DNA from 3 places in the Enterococcus sp. AZ177 genome. Region 1 is predicted to be linked to each of the others. Evidence: predicted binding sites of a transcription regulator. Region 1 holds the regulator's gene; each other region holds the start of a gene.
The links. Region 1 encodes CtsR, which represses protease genes until heat stress. Its sites were predicted from a motif close to TTGGTCAAAAAAGGTCAAANA; they were not measured.

Region 1 (5,812 bases):
TCCGAATGCCATTCATTTATATCCGGGAGTCAGACTGCGAGTGATAAGATCCGTAGTCGAAAGGGAAACAGCCCAGACCACCAGCTAAGGTCCCAAAATATATGTTAAGTGGAAAAGGATGTGGGGTTGCACAGACAACTAGGATGTTGGCTCAGAAGCAGCCACCATTTAAAGAGTGCGTAATAGCTCACTAGTCGAGTGACCCTGCGCCGAAAATGTACCGGGGCTAAACATATTACCGAAGCTGTGGATTACACCTCTGGTGTAATGGTAGGAGAGCGTTCTAAGGGCGTTGAAGGTCGATCGTGAGGACGGCTGGAGCGCTTAGAAGTGAGAATGCCGGTATGAGTAGCGAAAGACGGGTGAGAATCCCGTCCACCGTATGACTAAGGTTTCCTGGGGAAGGCTCGTCCGCCCAGGGTTAGTCGGGACCTAAGCCGAGGCCGATAGGCGTAGGCGATGGACAACAGGTTGATATTCCTGTACCAGTTGTTTTTGTTTGAGCAATGGAGGGACGCAGGAGGCTAAGGAATGCATGCGACTGGAAGTGCATGTCCAAGCAGTAAGTCTTGAGTAGAGTCAAATGCTTTACTCTATACGGACAAGCTGTGATGGGGAGGGAAATAATAGTACCGAAGTTCCTGATGTCACACTGTCAAGAAAAGCTTCTAGTGAGAAAACAACTGCCCGTACCGTAAACCGACACAGGTAGTCGAGGAGAGTATCCTAAGGTGAGCGAGCGAACTCTCGTTAAGGAACTCGGCAAAATGACCCCGTAACTTCGGGAGAAGGGGTGCTGACTTCGGTCAGCCGCAGTGAATAGGCCCAAGCGACTGTTTATCAAAAACACAGGTCTCTGCAAAATCGAAAGATGAAGTATAGGGGCTGACGCCTGCCCGGTGCTGGAAGGTTAAGAGGATGGGTTAGCTTCGGCGAAGCTCAGAATTGAAGCCCCAGTAAACGGCGGCCGTAACTATAACGGTCCTAAGGTAGCGAAATTCCTTGTCGGGTAAGTTCCGACCCGCACGAAAGGCGTAACGATTTGGGCACTGTCTCAACGAGAGACTCGGTGAAATTTTAGTACCTGTGAAGATGCAGGTTACCCGCGACAGGACGGAAAGACCCCATGGAGCTTTACTGTAGCTTGATATTGAGTGTTTGTACCACATGTACAGGATAGGTAGGAGCCGATGAACCCGGAACGCTAGTTTCGGTGGAGGCGCTGGTGGGATACTACCCTTGTGTTATGAACCCTCTAACCCGCACCACTTATCGTGGTGGGAGACAGTGTCAGGTGGGCAGTTTGACTGGGGCGGTCGCCTCCTAAAGAGTAACGGAGGCGCCCAAAGGTTCCCTCAGAATGGTTGGAAATCATTCGCAGAGTGTAAAGGCAGAAGGGAGCTTGACTGCGAGACTTACAAGTCGAGCAGGGACGAAAGTCGGGCTTAGTGATCCGGTGGTTCCGCATGGAAGGGCCATCGCTCAACGGATAAAAGCTACCCTGGGGATAACAGGCTTATCTCCCCCAAGAGTCCACATCGACGGGGAGGTTTGGCACCTCGATGTCGGCTCGTCGCATCCTGGGGCTGTAGTCGGTCCCAAGGGTTGGGCTGTTCGCCCATTAAAGCGGCACGCGAGCTGGGTTCAGAACGTCGTGAGACAGTTCGGTCCCTATCCGTCGCGGGCGTTGGAAATTTGAGAGGAGCTGTCCTTAGTACGAGAGGACCGGGATGGACTTACCGCTGGTGTACCAGTTGTTCTGCCAAGGGCATTGCTGGGTAGCTATGTAGGGAAGGGATAAACGCTGAAAGCATCTAAGTGTGAAGCCCACCTCAAGATGAGATTTCCCATTTCTTTAAGAAAGTAAGACCCCTGAGAGATGATCAGGTAGATAGGTTGGAAGTGGAAGTGCAGTGATGTACGGAGCGGACCAATACTAATCGGTCGAGGACTTAACCAAAGAAACGAAATAAAAAAGAGTTTCGGAATGTTTGATTACTACTTCAATCCAGTTTTGAGTGAATAATCACTCAACTAAATAGCAACAACACCCAGTGTGGTGGCGATAGCGAGAAGGATACACCTGTTCCCATGCCGAACACAGAAGTTAAGCTTCTTAGCGCCGATTGTAGTGAAGGGTTTCCCTTTGTGAGAGTAGGACGTCGCCACGCTAAAGTGTTGTCTTGGAGGTTTAGCTCAGCTGGGAGAGCACCTGCCTTACAAGCAGGGGGTCGGCGGTTCGATCCCGTCAACCTCCATTTTTTGAGCCGTTAGCTCAGTTGGTAGAGCATCTGACTTTTAATCAGAGGGTCGCAGGTTCGAGCCCTGCACGGCTCATAGAAATATTTTGCGGGTGTGGCGGAATTGGCAGACGCACTAGATTTAGGATCTAGCGCCTTACGGCGTGGGGGTTCAAGTCCCTTCACCCGCATTTTTAGTCTCGTTTTATAACTAGGCGATTATAACGCCGGCTTAGCTCAGTTGGTAGAGCATCTGATTTGTAATCAGAGGGTCGAGGGTTCAAATCCTTTAGCCGGCATCCAGACTGCGGAAATAGCTCAGTGGTAGAGCACCACCTTGCCAAGGTGGGGGTCGCGGGTTCGAACCCCGTTTTCCGCTTAGCCTTTTCAAAACGCCGGGGTGGCGGAACTGGCAGACGCACAGGACTTAAAATCCTGCGGTGAGTGATCACCGTACCGGTTCGATTCCGGTCCTCGGCATTGCTTTGAAGCACTATGAATGGCAATTCTAAAATTGACAGAATAGATGTGACAAGTACGAAGCAGATGAACACATCTGACTTTGATCCTTGCTTTAGCACCCATAGCTCAACTGGATAGAGTGCTTGACTACGAATCAAGAGGTTAGGGGTTCGACTCCCTTTGGGTGCATAGTTGAAATGTTTGACTACGGATTAGAAGGTTCAGAGAATTAGTCCCTTTTAAGCGTCTAGTCTTTTTTTATTATTATAGCTACGGGAAGTAGCTCAGCTTGGTAGAGCACTTGGTTTGGGACCAAGGGGTCGCAGGTTCGAATCCTGTCTTCCCGATTTAGAGAACAGAGTGATTACTCTGTTCTTTTTGTTTGGTTAAATAATTAGCTATCTAAATTTATTTATCTTTTCTTATCAAATTAGGCATTCTCCTTTATTAAACAGTTGAAGTTATGTATAATTAAGGTCAGTATTAGTCAAGGGAAAAGGATGAGTGTGATGAGTAATCAAAATACTTCGGATTTAATAGAAGCATATTTAAAAAAAATTCTTGAAGAAAGTAGTAAGATTGAGATTCGTAGAGCTGAAATGGCTCATTTATTCAATTGTGTTCCCTCCCAGATTAATTATGTTATCAACACACGTTTTACAATCCAACGTGGCTATTCTGTAGAAAGTAAACGTGGGGGCGGTGGATATATTAGAATTGCCAAAGTTCAAATTTCTGATAGTGATCAATTACTAAAACAAATTGCCCAATTCACAGGTAGTGAACTTTCAGAAAAAGATGCGCTGACGTTTGTACAAAAGTTGTATGAAGAAGATGTAATCAGCAAAAGAGAAGGAAATCTGATGTTATCTGTTTTAGGAAAATCAGTTTTAGGTAAAGCAGGACCAAATGAAGAATATTTACGTGCTCAATTGATGCAGTCGTTTTTAGAACGTTTGAGCTACGAGGAGGAATGATAGAATGGATGAATTATTTACAGAAAGTGCCAAGGCGGTACTAGCTATTGCACAAGAAGAAGCAAAATATTTTAGGCATCAATCTGTGGGTTCAGAACACTTATTATTAGCATTAGTGTTAGAACAAAATGGAATTGCAGGGAAGTCATTACGCCAGTTAAACGCAGATAAAAACGATATTCGTGAAGAAATTGAACACTTAACTGGATATGGAACTGTTAAGGCTTATCCTAAAGGTACGTATTTACCTTATTCTCCTCGAGCAAAACAAATATTTGCTTATGCAGGTGATGAAGCGAAGCGTTTAGGTGCACCAAATATTGGGACAGAACATATTTTGCTAGGGTTATTAAGAGATGAAGATATCTTGGCTTCACGTATTTTATTGAATTTAGGGTTAAGTTTATCTAAAATGCGTCAATTGCTAATGAAAAAAATAGGTGTTACAGATCCACAAATGAGTGGGAATGTAGGACGCCGTCGTAATAGTCAAGCTCAAAAAGCTGCACCAAAAGGAACGCCAACTTTAGATTCCTTGGCGCGTGATTTAACTAAGTTGGCACGTGAAAAAGATTTAGATCCAGTGGTTGGACGTTCACAAGAGGTTAGACGTTTGATCCAAATTCTAAGTCGCCGTACAAAGAACAATCCTGTTTTAGTTGGTGAGCCTGGTGTGGGTAAGACTGCAATTGCTGAAGGGCTGGCTCAAAAAATTGTGAATGGTGAAGTTCCTGAAGATATGCTGGAAAAACGCTTGATGATGTTGGATATGGGCGCTTTAGTTGCTGGTACCAAATATCGTGGTGAATTTGAAGATCGTTTAAAAAAAGTAATCGATGAAATTTATCAAGACGGAGAAGTAATTTTGTTTATCGATGAATTGCATACCTTGATAGGTGCCGGTGGTGCAGAAGGTGCAATCGATGCATCAAATATTTTAAAACCAGCACTTGCAAGAGGAGAATTGCAAACGATTGGTGCAACAACATTGGATGAATACCAAAAATATATTGAAAAAGATTCAGCGTTGGAGCGTCGTTTTGCTCGTGTACAAGTGGATGAACCGACTGCAGAAGAAGCTGAAGAAATTTTAAAAGGGTTACGTTCTCGTTATGAAGAACACCATGGTGTGGAAATCACAGATGATGCATTACATGCAGCAGTTCAATTATCTGTGCGTTACATTAACTCTCGCCAGTTGCCAGATAAAGCAATTGATCTAATGGATGAGTCTTCAGCTAAAGTTCGTCTAGATTTAGCGGATGAACCTTCTGAAATCAATAATTTACGCGTGGAGATTGCTGGTTTAGTTCAAGAAAAAGAAGAAGCCATTCAGTCACAGTCGTTTGAAAGTGCAGCAAGACTACGCCAAAAAGAGAAAAAACTAGCCCGCAAATTGGAAAATATTCTATTATTAGAACAAAAAGAAGCTTCTGGATATGCCAATCAGGTAACAGAACAAGATGTTGCGAATGTTGTTTCACAATGGACGGGTGTTCCACTACAGCAGTTAGAAAAGAAAGAAAGTGATCGATTACTTGAATTAGAAAGTATTCTCCATCATCGAGTAGTTGGTCAAGATGAGGCTGTTAAAGCCGTATCACGTGCCATCCGTAGAGCCCGCAGCGGCTTGAAAGACCCTGATAGACCAATTGGTTCATTTATGTTTTTAGGCCCAACAGGTGTGGGTAAAACCGAGCTTGCCAAAGCGTTAGCTGAAACAATGTTTGGTAGTGAAGATGCTCTTGTTCGAGTAGATATGTCTGAATTTATGGAAAAATACAGCACTAGTCGTTTAATTGGTTCTCCTCCAGGGTATGTAGGGTACGAAGAAGGCGGTCAGTTAACCGAAAAAATCCGTCAAAAACCCTATTCTGTTATTTTATTGGATGAAGTAGAAAAAGCACATCCAGATGTCTTTAATATTCTATTACAAGTATTAGACGATGGTCATTTAACGGATTCTAAAGGACGTAAAGTTGACTTTAGAAATACGATTTTGATCATGACATCAAATATCGGAGCAACGGCGATTCGTGAAGAAAAAAATGTCGGTTTCAATGTAAAAGATCTGACAAAAGATTACGATGCGATGCAAAAACGAATTATGGAAGAATTGAAAAAAGCATTTCG
Region 2 (5,812 bases), 1.0 Mb from region 1:
TTTCTATACTCGATTTATTGATTTGTTGAAAAATGTAATGCCAGGGTATGAAAAAGAGGGGAAATCAAGCGTTACAATTGCGATTGGTTGTACAGGCGGACAGCATCGTTCGGTGGCATTAACAGAACGTGTTGGCAAAGAACTTGAAAAGGACTATCATGTTAACATTACCCATCGTGATAAAGGAAAGCGTAAAGAGACGGTGAATCGCTCATGAAAATGAAAACGTACCGGATTAGAAAACCTAAAATCGTTGTGGTTGGGGGAGGAACTGGGTTACCAGTTATCCTAAAAAGTTTACGGAATCAAAGTGCGGATATTACAGCTGTTGTGACCGTTGCCGATGACGGAGGCAGTAGCGGTGAAATTCGGGAGTCAATGAATATGACACCGCCTGGGGATTTACGTAATGTACTAGTAGCTTTATCCGACATGCCTCAATTATATGAAGATATTTTTCAGTATCGTTTTAATAAATCGGATAAATATTTTGCCAACCACGCAATTGGAAATTTGATTATTGCGGCTGTTTCAGAGATGCGCGGCAGTACATATGAAGCAATTCAGCTGCTTTCAAAAATGATGCATGTGGATGGACATATTTATCCTTCATCAGAAAGACCGCTGACGTTACATGCTGTTTTTAAAGATGGTTCTATTGCAGTCGGTGAATCCAATATTGCAGTTGACCGAAAAACAATCGACCATGTTTTTGTCACAAATACACATGATGATGAACAGCCAAAAGCTGCGAGAAAAGTAGTCAAAGCAATTGAAGAGGCGGATATGATTGTTTTAGGACCAGGAAGTATGTTTACCAGTATCCTACCGAATTTAGTAATCAAAGAGATTGGGGAAGCAATCATCAATGCGGAGGCTGAAGTGGTTTATATTTGTAATATCATGACTCAAAAAGGTGAAACGGAACATTTTACTGATGCTGATCATGTTTGTGTATTGCATGAACATCTTAAAAGTAAATTTGTGGATACTGTTTTAGTTAATACTGAAAATGTACCTGATGGATATATGGATCCAGAGGTTTATGATGAATATTTAGTTCAAGTGGAACATGATTTCAAAAAATTGAGAGATGAAGGGTGTCGTGTGATTTCTACGGACTTTTTAAAATTGCGTGACGGTGGTGTTTTTCATGATGGAGACAAAGTAGTGGATGAACTATTTCGTATTGTATTCGGCGCAAGATATTAAAAAGTAAGAACAAGAGAGGAGGAGTGGAGATTGTCTTTTGCAGCAGATGTTAAAAAAGAGCTAACAACTTTAGAGGTACATCGTGAACATGCGCGAGCAGAATTAGCAGCATTGATCCGGATGAACGGTTCATTAAGCATTGTGAATCAGCAATTTGTATTGAATGTTCAAACTGAAAATGCAGCAATCGCCAGACGAATCTATTCTCTTTTAAAAGATCATTATGATGTTCGTTCAGAATTGTTAGTTCGGAAAAAAATGAAATTAAAAAAGAATAATGTGTACATCGTAAGACTAAAACAAGATACGAAAAGTGTGCTTGCTGATTTAGATATTTTAGATGGAATGATGTTCAATACTCATGTATCAGAAGATATTATGGGGAACTCACAAAAAATGAAATCCTATTTAAGAGGTGCATTTATGGCTTCAGGCTCAGTCAATAATCCCGAGACAAGCCGTTATCATTTGGAAATATTCTCGATTTACGAGGAACACAATGATGATATTTGCAAAATGTTAAATTATTATGATTTAAATGCACGGACATTGGAACGTCGAAATGGATATATTTCCTATCTAAAAGGAGCTGAACAAATCGCTGATTTTCTGACACTGATCGGTGCGACAAATTCTATGCTGAAATTTGAAGATGTCCGGATCGTTCGTGACATGCGTAATTCGGTGAATCGATTGGTCAACTGTGAAACGGCGAATCTCAATAAAACAATCGATGCAGCATCAAAGCAAATCGAAAATATTCAGTATATCGAAAGTGTAGTTGGATTAACTGCCTTACCAGGAAAATTACAAGAAATTGCTGAATTACGTTTGGAGTATCCAGAAGTGAGTTTAAAAGAATTAGGTGAGATGATCCCATCAGGTGCGATTTCAAAATCAGGAATCAATCATAGAATTCGTAAAATCAATGAATTTGCAGACAAACTAAGAGAAAAAAGTGCGTAACTTCTTATGGATTGCTATAAGACAATAGCAGAAAGCTGGGTGATAATGATGGGCGTAGAAGATAAAGATTTTATCATGAGGCAAATCAAACAACTCGGAGAAGGTCTAGGGAATTTTCTCGGAAAAGAAGATATTGACAAGATTTTAAGTTTTGGCGAAGAGGCTGAAAAAGAAATTAAAGACTCTGCAATGGAAAAAAAAGCGGGTATTGATAGTAGTTCTAAAAAAAAAGAGACCAAGCCTAGCTAACTTGGTCTCTTTTTTTTATTTGCCTTCTATATAACGTATCAATTCTTCTTTCGTAATTGATTCATCAAAAATATGTTCACCAATAACTATTGTTGGCACAAATTTGATAGTTGCAGCTGCCGCTTCTTCAATCACAGCTTGGACGATTGAAGTCTCTTCTTTTTTAGGTAATTGTAAATTATCTTCAGCAAAAATAGCCACATCTTCTAAAGAAAGGTTTCCCCATGTATCTTGTGTATCATACATTTGTTTCAAATCAGTCAAAGCTTTTTCAGGCAAATCATAATTAATATGGTGATGCATTACGTTACCACGTTGCAGACTTTCTTTTTCTTTATCTAATAGTTTGATGATTCGTTGAACTTTGCCTTCTTTAACATATTCATTCAATAAATCAAAAGATTCCTCAAACCATTTTTTACAATACGGGCAGCGAACATTCATAAATTCGACCATCTTTACTGGAGCCGAGTCTTTTCCAACTGCCAAACCATTTTTTGTTGTAACTTTTGTTGCATCGATAATTGAAATATCCATTTTAGTAACATCCTTTCATTTCTGCTATCTTTAGTGTAGCGCTTTTTGCAATTAGTTTAAATAAAAATGCCCAAAATTTTCAAAAGAAATTTTGGGCATTTTTATTATTTGCCTAAAGAACTGCTATTTTCCATTACTTCATCAATCAAACCATATTCTTTTGCTTGTTGCGCAGTCATAAAATTATCACGATCTGTATCGCGTTCAATGACTTCAAGTGGTTGACCTGTACGTTCTGCTAAGATTTTATTCAAACGATCACGCGTGTCAAGAATATGTTTAGCAGCAATTTCGATTTCAGTTGCTTGACCTTGTGCACCACCTAATGGTTGATGAATCATGATTTCAGCATTTGGCAATGCAAAACGTTTGCCTTTTGTACCAGCAGTTAATAAGAAACTTCCCATAGAAGCTGCCATACCAAGAACAATTGTTTGTACATCAGCTTTAACAAAATTCATCGTATCGAAGATTGCTAATCCAGCAGAAACACTTCCTCCAGGTGAGTTGATATAAATATAGATGTCTTTTTCGGAGTCTTGTGCGTCTAAAAATAGTAATTGAGCAATAACTGAGTTTGCTACATTATCATCGATTGGACCACTTAACATGATGATTCTATCTTTTAATAATCGTGAATAAATATCATATGCTCTTTCTCCACGAGATGATTGTTCAATGACTGTTGGTATTAAATTCATAGTATATTCCTCCTATATAAAAACTCTTCAAACCATTTTATCACAAAGCTTATCGTAATGCTTAAAAAAAGTATACTTTATTGGTCAATAAAGGTCAACTTTAACGCTTTGAATTTTAAGAAAGAAGAAGCTTTGACTTATTTCAAAAATAGTGTGAAAAATTACTTTTATCGAGTAGATTAGAATAAAAGAGCCTGGTACATAACTAAAAAGGTTATGTTTCAGGCTCTTAGTAACCGAATAAACGGTGGGCGCAGAAGCAACTCCTTCGGAAATAAGCCGAAATTCACAAAAATTTGAAGAGCAATTTTCGTAAATTCCATCTTATTTCTCGGAGTAAAACACTTCTGTCCCAACCTCCTTAAATAATCTCAAAGAGTCTTACATTTTCATATGAGATTGATGGAGCTTACATATCTATTAAGAAGTTACTACAATATTTCCATTTTGGTCTGCAGTTTTAAGTAATGTCGCGATTGAAGTGAAAAATGCAATAATTCCAGGAATCATTGTCCAAGAGAATAATAAATACATAATTCCTTTTCCAGAAAAACCAGAATAGAACTTATGAGCACCTATTCCTCCCAATAAAAAGGCTAATAAGAAATAAACCCATTTGTTAACAACTTTACCATATTGTACATAGCCACCCACTGACTGTGTATTGTTATTTTCATTAACGATATTGATATTGATTTTATCTTGTAGATTATCTGTTGCTGGTACAGCTTTGTGGATGATCAATTCGTCTCCATCTGGAAACACATCTACGAGATCACCAATTTCTGGCTTGAAATTAAACCATTCGTATAATGCTCTGGTTGTGCTCCCATCTTCATTAGCAATAACAACATCTTCAAAATCTAATTTAATAACTTTCTTCCCCATAACGACTTCCCCACTTTTATCATAATATTATTACTGTTATATTATAGCATCAAAAGAATGAGTTATCTAGACTAATAAAGCATATTCTAGTCTTTTGGAAAAATAATAATATAGTAAGGACAGATTTGTTTTAGGAATTGAAAAAGAGACATAGTCTTTTAACATATTTTTTTGCGCTTGTGGAAGAGTATGTTATACTAAAAAAGTAAGAATTAGAAGAGTGAGGGAATCCAAATGGTTGTTTTTATTGCAGGTATAACGGGTGTCTTGATTGGTGCAGTTATCGTATCGATTGGTGTTGCGCTACGTGTAACCTATGAAGAACGCAAAGCGGTACGTTATCGTGAATTAGAAAATTTTGTCAAAGAAATAGAAACCCTGAATCTTTTGAACAAGAAAATCAATGAGATTTTACAAAAAAGAGATATTTATGTAGACAAGTCTGTGAATTTCATGTCAATGGATGATTGTTATATCAGTATCGATGATTTTATCTATTTAGAATCATTTTCGGCACAAAACAATTTCTATTTGCCTACATATTTGATTGAAGAATTTTTCAAAAAAATTTCCCATAGAAAAGTAATCTTAACACCGGATGAAGTGATTTCAATGGGCGGCAGTACATATAAAGGTGGCCGTGTGATAATAGAAAATTTTTCAGAAGAATTACTTTCAATTATTGAAGATAAAAAAAGACAAATGAAACGTTTGACACACAAACCATTGTATTATTTCCAAAGAGGATAAGATTACATAAGTAGCTGATACCCAAATGAATCGGGTATCGGCTTTTTTGTTTTGAAGATTAAAAATAGGTGCGCAGTAATGAGTGTTTTGAAAGAAAAAAAAGAGTATTCATGTCACTTATTACGTCCAAAAAAAGAGGTTTTACAGCGATTTGCGACAATAAGTAAGAAAGTCAGTACCGACATTGTTGGAATTTTCTGAATCTTTTTATCAAATTTTATTGACATTCTCATTTATTAGGTTTATAGTTAACAAAAGCTTTTATTTATCACATGCTATTTTAATCTTTGTAGATTTTTTAAAAGAGGAGACCATTATCATGAAAAAGACAAACAACAGCCACGTATTAGTCATTATTTTATCGTGTAGGACTTAGAACACTGAGAAATTTCGCAGATGTTAGAGTCCTGTTTGTCTTTGGTAAATGGGGGTCTTACTAAAGCATCCCATTCAATTGATGGGATGCTTTTTTTGTAGAAAGTTATATAAAGAGGCATGAGGAAAAATAA
Region 3 (5,812 bases), 970 kb from region 1:
AGTATTATCAACGATTAATGGCAACTTATGTTTATGTGCGATTTCTGCAATCGCTTCTAAATCTGCTACATTCGTCCTTGGATTCCCAATTGTCTCGATAAAAATCGCTTTGGTATTTTCTTGAATTGCTTCTTCAAAATTCGTTAATTGGTCTGGATCAACAAAAGTTGTTGAGATGCCAAATTCTGGTAATGTATGTGCAAATAAGTTAAACGTTCCGCCATACAATGTGGAGGCTGAAACAATATGATCACCACTACTTGCAAGATTTTGAATCGCATACGTGACAGCGGCAGTCCCTGAAGCTACTGCTACTGCACCGACACCTCCTTCTAATTCGTTCAAACGATCTTCCAACACTGCTGTTGTGGGATTCGTAATACGAGTGTAGATATTTCCAACTTTAGCTAGCGCAAATTTTTCTGCTGCATCTTGTGTATCATCAAACGTATAAGAGGTTGTTTGGTAAATAGGAACCGCTCTAGCATTTGTCTCTTTGTCTGGCGTGTGGCCGCCATGGATTTGGATCGTTTCGAATTGATAGTTAGTGTTTGTCATTATGCTTCATCCCTTTTCAATTTGTATTGGATTTGTTTTTTTACATCGTTGATACTCATGTCACCTTCTTGCATAATGACCACCTCTTTCTTTTATTCTCATTAAAAAGAAACCAAAAAAGTCGCCCCTACTAGTTGTAACCTAGTAAAGGGCGACTGTCGCGGTACCACCTTTATTGGAAAAATTCTCCATCTCGATCCAAACGCCAAATTTCTTCTTGATTTGGTGCCTTGTTAACGGTAGCTGCCGTAAAAATCAATCTGACTTTTCCTCTCCAAGATCATTTTCGACAAGTGTCCATTACTTTCTTTCACCAAACGAAAGCTCTCTAATTCTAGCTAAAATCATCATAATCAGCTAAATTTCAATGTCTGCTTGTGTACTCTTCTTTTCAATGAGTTTTATTTATGATGTTAATATTAGAGTATTCTCATTTCATTGTCAATATTTTTTCTTTTTTCTTCTTTTTTTCTAATTATCCCTTGTCAACTGAGTGTCCTATTTCTCTTTCTCACTATTTTTTATTATAATTAAGGAAATTGGAGGTCGATTTAATGTCAGCAAGTAATGAAAAAGTGGAATTACTCTTATCTTATTTATCTGAGATCCATACAAAAAGCTCATCTTTATACGATTTAGTCACAAGCCGTCCACGTCCAGAAGACACACGTATTCTTTTGAATATCAATGAAGTCTTCACATACTACCATAGTGTACGTGTCTTTTATTTCAGTAATGATGAGTTAACTGCATCTGAAGTTCAACCTTTTTTTAAGGCCTTTGAAGATTTTTATTTTGAGTTAAAACAGGTCTTTTTACTTGAAGATGATGACAGCATCCTACTTTATAATAAGTTGACAGCTATGAAAGATTCTTTTGAGCAGTTGACGAATGATTTTAATGTTTTATAATAGAGTAGACAACAGGTAAAGAAGGTGCCCAGATGGATCAAAGCGAAGTATTGGATCGCTTGCGCGAAGAGTTGGAAATCCCATTTTTTAATGGGAATATCGAAGAACGTGAATACACTGAAGCAGAATACCAAAAGATCAAATCCGATCTTGTTCAGTATTTTGATGATTATGTTCGTAATGTAGAAAATTAATAAAATAATTGTCGTGAGATTAGAAAGGACTAAAGCAGAACTTAAACGTTTTGCTTTAGTCCTTTTTCTATGTGTGCCATTCTTTTGACTATTTATCGTTTAAAAATAACAGATTAATCCGTATTCCACCAAATAAATAAAATAACTAAAAATACAAATGATAAATATTTACACTCAAAAAGATGTTTTTTTCAAACAAATAATAAAAAAACCATCGGCTGAAAAGGCCGATGGAAAAGGAGTATTACTCAATAAGAGTAAAATGAAAAATAAAAAGGTTGTTGTTGGTATGAATATATAATACAATACATCTTTTTCATTGTCTACTAAAAATAACATTAAAAAGAAATGAATTCCATCTTTTTTTGGTCATTTTTCTAGTTTTTATTTTTATTTTTTTAACAAAAGATTGCTCATTCGAGTAATTGCGAATGAAATATCATCCGTTGCTTTGTCTTGCTTTTCTTCAGAGGTATTAAATAAATCAATATCGATCCCTTTTTCAGGATCTAAAGACAAAATCATTTCGTTACATCCAGCTAAGTATTCAATGTAAGAGCGTTCAAATTTTTTGTGGATTCCCATTACACGTGCTGGCGGACGTAATTGACTAACTTTTTCTAACATAAGTGTATATTCTTTTGTTCCATCTTGGAAAATACATTGAATTTCGGCAATTCTTTCTGGCGCTAACTCCGTTGTTTTTTCCTCGTCGATCGCTTTGCGTACTTCTTCGTAGTATTCATTCATTTTTTCGCCGACTTCTTCTGTTTCTTTTACAATATCATTGATGTTTTGAACATAATAGCCTAAATTTGGTTTCACAATCTTTCCTACTTTCTTTTGGTAATTACTTAATTTTACACTTTAACATAGGTAGATGACAAGAGGAATCTGAAAAAGTCTATTTTTCTCAAGCTTTTAAAAAAGAGTCTAAAACAAACACCCATGAGAGCACTAGCCATCATGAGTGTTTGTCCAATCTCTTTTTCAGTTTAGTTGATTTCATCACTTGTTTGGATGATTTTAGAAATCATTCCATAGTCTTTTGCTTCATCAGCTGACATCCAGAAATTACGATCTGTATCTTTTGCGATTTTTTCGTATGTTTGTCCCGTTGCTTCAGCTATCAAACGGTTCACACGTTCGCGCATACGAATGATTTCTTTCGCTTCGATTTGAATTTCTGTGCTTTGTCCTTGAACGCCACCAGCAGGCTGATGGATCATATAGCGAGTATTTGGTAAGCTATAACGATTCTTCGCTTCAGCGGCTAAGTAAATCGTAATACCAGCACTTGCAACCCAACCAGTTCCGATCACGATCACTTCTGGTTTTACAAATTTGATCATGTCATGAATCGTATCTCCCGCTTCAACATGTCCGCCTTGGCTATTGATAAAGATTTTGATAGGCTCATCACCCATTGCAGCTAGCAACAATAATTGAGATGTTACTTCTCGTGCTAAATCTTGATTGATTTCTCCGTAAATCAAAATTGTTCGCTCTTCAAACAATTTTTTCATAAACGCATTCGGTTGTTGTTTTTCTTCTGTTTCTTCATTTTCATCTAAATAGTTCATCACGACTAACCTCCATATTTTAAAGCTAAATCTCTATATTAATAATACCGCAATATGAAAATTTGTCCACTTTTTTGACTTGTTTTGACCTTAAAAACTATTTTTCAAACATCAAGGATCCATCGATACTTAAAAGTAATCTATTGTTTATTTTTATCTGAGACATAACACTACGAGTCACATCCCCTACTCTAGGGATTCGAATTACTAGTAAAATCAGAAGTAACTTCGCTAGAATGGCTGAGAAACCCAGTCAGGTACAGGGTGACGTCACACGGGATCTATTTGATTCTCATCTGTCATAAACCATACAAAACTTATGCTGCATTCTTTGCCTTAACATTCTTCGTCCTTTTACCAACTAACACGTAAAAATGTATTATCACTTTACCCCATTAATATAGGAAGTATTATGAACTTCCATAAAGTGTTGATACGGCTTCATACACACTAACAAGAAAGAATGATCTAATAACATATCTACAGAGATTGGAATGATATGAGGATGATCTTCTAACACCGATGGAATCAGGGCCTCTTCACAAAAGATATATTCATTACGAATCGATTGGTCATATCCTTCAACTTCGTATATGGAACGGTAAAATTTATTCTCTACCACTATATCAAAAACATTGAATTCAGAGAATTTACTTTGATACAGTAAAAATTTTGAATCAGAATCGGTCACGATTTTCAAACGGAAGAGCAGTTTTTCTTGCATTAAAATAGGGCCCGCTTCGTCAATAAAACGATAGATTAAATTTGTATCAATTACAAGAAGATTTTTAATTCCTTGTCCCCATTTAAATAAAACTTTAACGATTCGTTGAAACAGCTCTTCATTTTTAGGATGCAGCGTATAAAAAGAACCGTGGACTAAAACTTGATGATTATACCAAGCATTCCTTGTTAAACGGATAATCCCTTCTTCAAAACTAAAATCCCCTAATAAAATTTGATCAAATTCTTCTTCAAAATATTGAATTAACCGAATAATATCTGGACGACCAACTAAAAACGTACTGCGTAATTTCTCATGATCTTCAAATAAATTCTCTAATTGACTAAAAGAATACTCACAAGAATTAAAAAGAGACACCACATAAACAATTTCATGTTCTGGTAAAAACCGCTCCATATTCAAACTTTTCCATGCTTGCTCGACTAACTTGAAAATGGGCCGTTTTTTTAAATCGACGATGACCTTTTCTTCTAATTCAAGCTTTTCTTTGTCTTGACGTGAATAGGCAATATTCATTCCTTGTAAAATAAAATAACGACTTTCTTCCGTATAAACTCTGGTTGAAAACTCGTGTTCAATCAAATCGAGCATGTCCTCGCACGCTTCTTCAAATTCAATCGTCTGATTTGTTTCATAATTGATGTCAATTTTTGTTAGATAGTATAAGTATAAGAACCTCGTTTCAAATTCTGAACTATTCAACCGTTCATTTTCAAAATCCAGATGACAAGCAGAAAAAAAAGCTTCTGCTTTTTTCTTCAAATTATAAGCTTTACTAACTGAAATAAATTCTTCTTCTACTAAATCTAAGTAATTAAACTGTTGCTCCAAAAATTTTGTACACGTCTTTAGAAATAATGATTGCTGATAGATGATTTTGCGAATTTCAAATAATGGAATATCTTTATTAAATTCTACATAAAAGTATTTTTTTTGTTTCTCATAACTTAATATGTATATATCTAAGGTCTGAACCAAATCTTCCAAATCATTTTGTACTGTTGTTGGAAATGCTTCGAATATTTCTATGTAATGCGTAATGTCAATTTTTTCATATTTGTATAGTGCTTCAAGAAGAACAATTTTTCTATAAATATTTTTTTCTAAATACTTTTCTAACATCTATTCCCACTCTTTGCATAGTTGATTTCTCAATTGTTTTATCAGTAATCGAGTTTAAAAAATAGAAACGATGACTTACTCTACTAAACTTTCTTTATTAAGTAGCCTATCGTTATAGGTATTTCATAAACATAGCTAACTTAATTATTGCCTAGTAGAAGTCATCGCACTATCAATAAATATACTTCATTTCAATTTTTAATATACACGCAAATGAGTAGATAGAAAAGTAATACGTATTTCTATAAAAAAATTTAATTTTTTCACTAGATATCTGTTTAACCGGTAATGTATTTTTGAAAGAGTGGGGATTATCACTTCCTTATAAACGTCTATAAATAATTCAAATGATTACTCTTTCTTTTCTCTCTTTTTAGTATTCGATCCTTTTTTACGAAAAATAATTAAGGAACTAATTAAAGCAACGATACAAAAAACAAAAGCCATCGCAAACGCATGACGATAATCGGCAACCTCCAATGATTCTTTCATAGCAAGTGCTGAACTTCCAATTGCCAATGATTGTGTAGGAGTAGCTTGGGCATGACTAGATAGAAACGTAACTAATACAGCAGTCCCAAAGGAGCTAGCAATTTGCCTTAATGTATTATTCGTTGCGGTCCCGTTACTGATCATATCATTGGGTAAAGCATTCATTCCTGTTGTTGTCACTGGCATCAAGACCATAGATATCCCCAA

Region 2: the regulator CtsR is predicted to act here: its motif matches at 3,746-3,766, upstream of clpP (ATP-dependent Clp endopeptidase proteolytic subunit ClpP).
Region 3: the regulator CtsR is predicted to act here: its motif matches at 3,318-3,338, upstream of IGJ34_RS10455 (ATP-dependent Clp protease proteolytic subunit).

What each region holds. Positions count from the first base shown of each region.
Region 1 is NZ_CP172944.1:3,108,206-3,114,017, reverse strand. Features, by position in the region: rRNA gene IGJ34_RS15290 (23S ribosomal RNA) at 1-1,960, shown strand, start outside; rRNA gene rrf (5S ribosomal RNA) at 2,056-2,171, shown strand; tRNA gene IGJ34_RS15280 (tRNA-Val) at 2,186-2,258, shown strand; tRNA gene IGJ34_RS15275 (tRNA-Lys) at 2,265-2,337, shown strand; tRNA gene IGJ34_RS15270 (tRNA-Leu) at 2,350-2,431, shown strand; tRNA gene IGJ34_RS15265 (tRNA-Thr) at 2,467-2,539, shown strand; tRNA gene IGJ34_RS15260 (tRNA-Gly) at 2,548-2,619, shown strand; tRNA gene IGJ34_RS15255 (tRNA-Leu) at 2,635-2,720, shown strand; tRNA gene IGJ34_RS15250 (tRNA-Arg) at 2,818-2,891, shown strand; tRNA gene IGJ34_RS15245 (tRNA-Pro) at 2,976-3,049, shown strand; gene IGJ34_RS15240 (CtsR family transcriptional regulator) at 3,212-3,679, shown strand; gene IGJ34_RS15235 (ATP-dependent Clp protease ATP-binding subunit) at 3,684-5,812, shown strand, end outside.
Region 2 is NZ_CP172944.1:937,910-943,721, forward strand. Features, by position in the region: gene rapZ (RNase adapter RapZ) at 1-217, shown strand, start outside; gene IGJ34_RS04455 (gluconeogenesis factor YvcK family protein) at 214-1,212, shown strand; gene whiA (DNA-binding protein WhiA) at 1,243-2,178, shown strand; gene IGJ34_RS04465 (hypothetical protein) at 2,227-2,427, shown strand; gene IGJ34_RS04470 (DsbA family protein) at 2,443-2,964, opposite strand; gene clpP (ATP-dependent Clp endopeptidase proteolytic subunit ClpP) at 3,069-3,665, opposite strand; gene IGJ34_RS04480 (TM2 domain-containing protein) at 4,086-4,553, opposite strand; gene IGJ34_RS04485 (hypothetical protein) at 4,788-5,303, shown strand.
Region 3 is NZ_CP172944.1:2,137,926-2,143,737, forward strand. Features, by position in the region: gene IGJ34_RS10435 (O-acetylhomoserine aminocarboxypropyltransferase/cysteine synthase family protein) at 1-558, opposite strand, end outside; T-box leader at 703-962, opposite strand; gene IGJ34_RS10440 (hypothetical protein) at 1,113-1,469, shown strand; gene IGJ34_RS10445 (hypothetical protein) at 1,502-1,663, shown strand; gene IGJ34_RS10450 (hypothetical protein) at 2,054-2,488, opposite strand; gene IGJ34_RS10455 (ATP-dependent Clp protease proteolytic subunit) at 2,659-3,246, opposite strand; gene IGJ34_RS10460 (hypothetical protein) at 3,629-5,113, opposite strand; gene IGJ34_RS10465 (MDR family MFS transporter) at 5,465-5,812, opposite strand, start outside.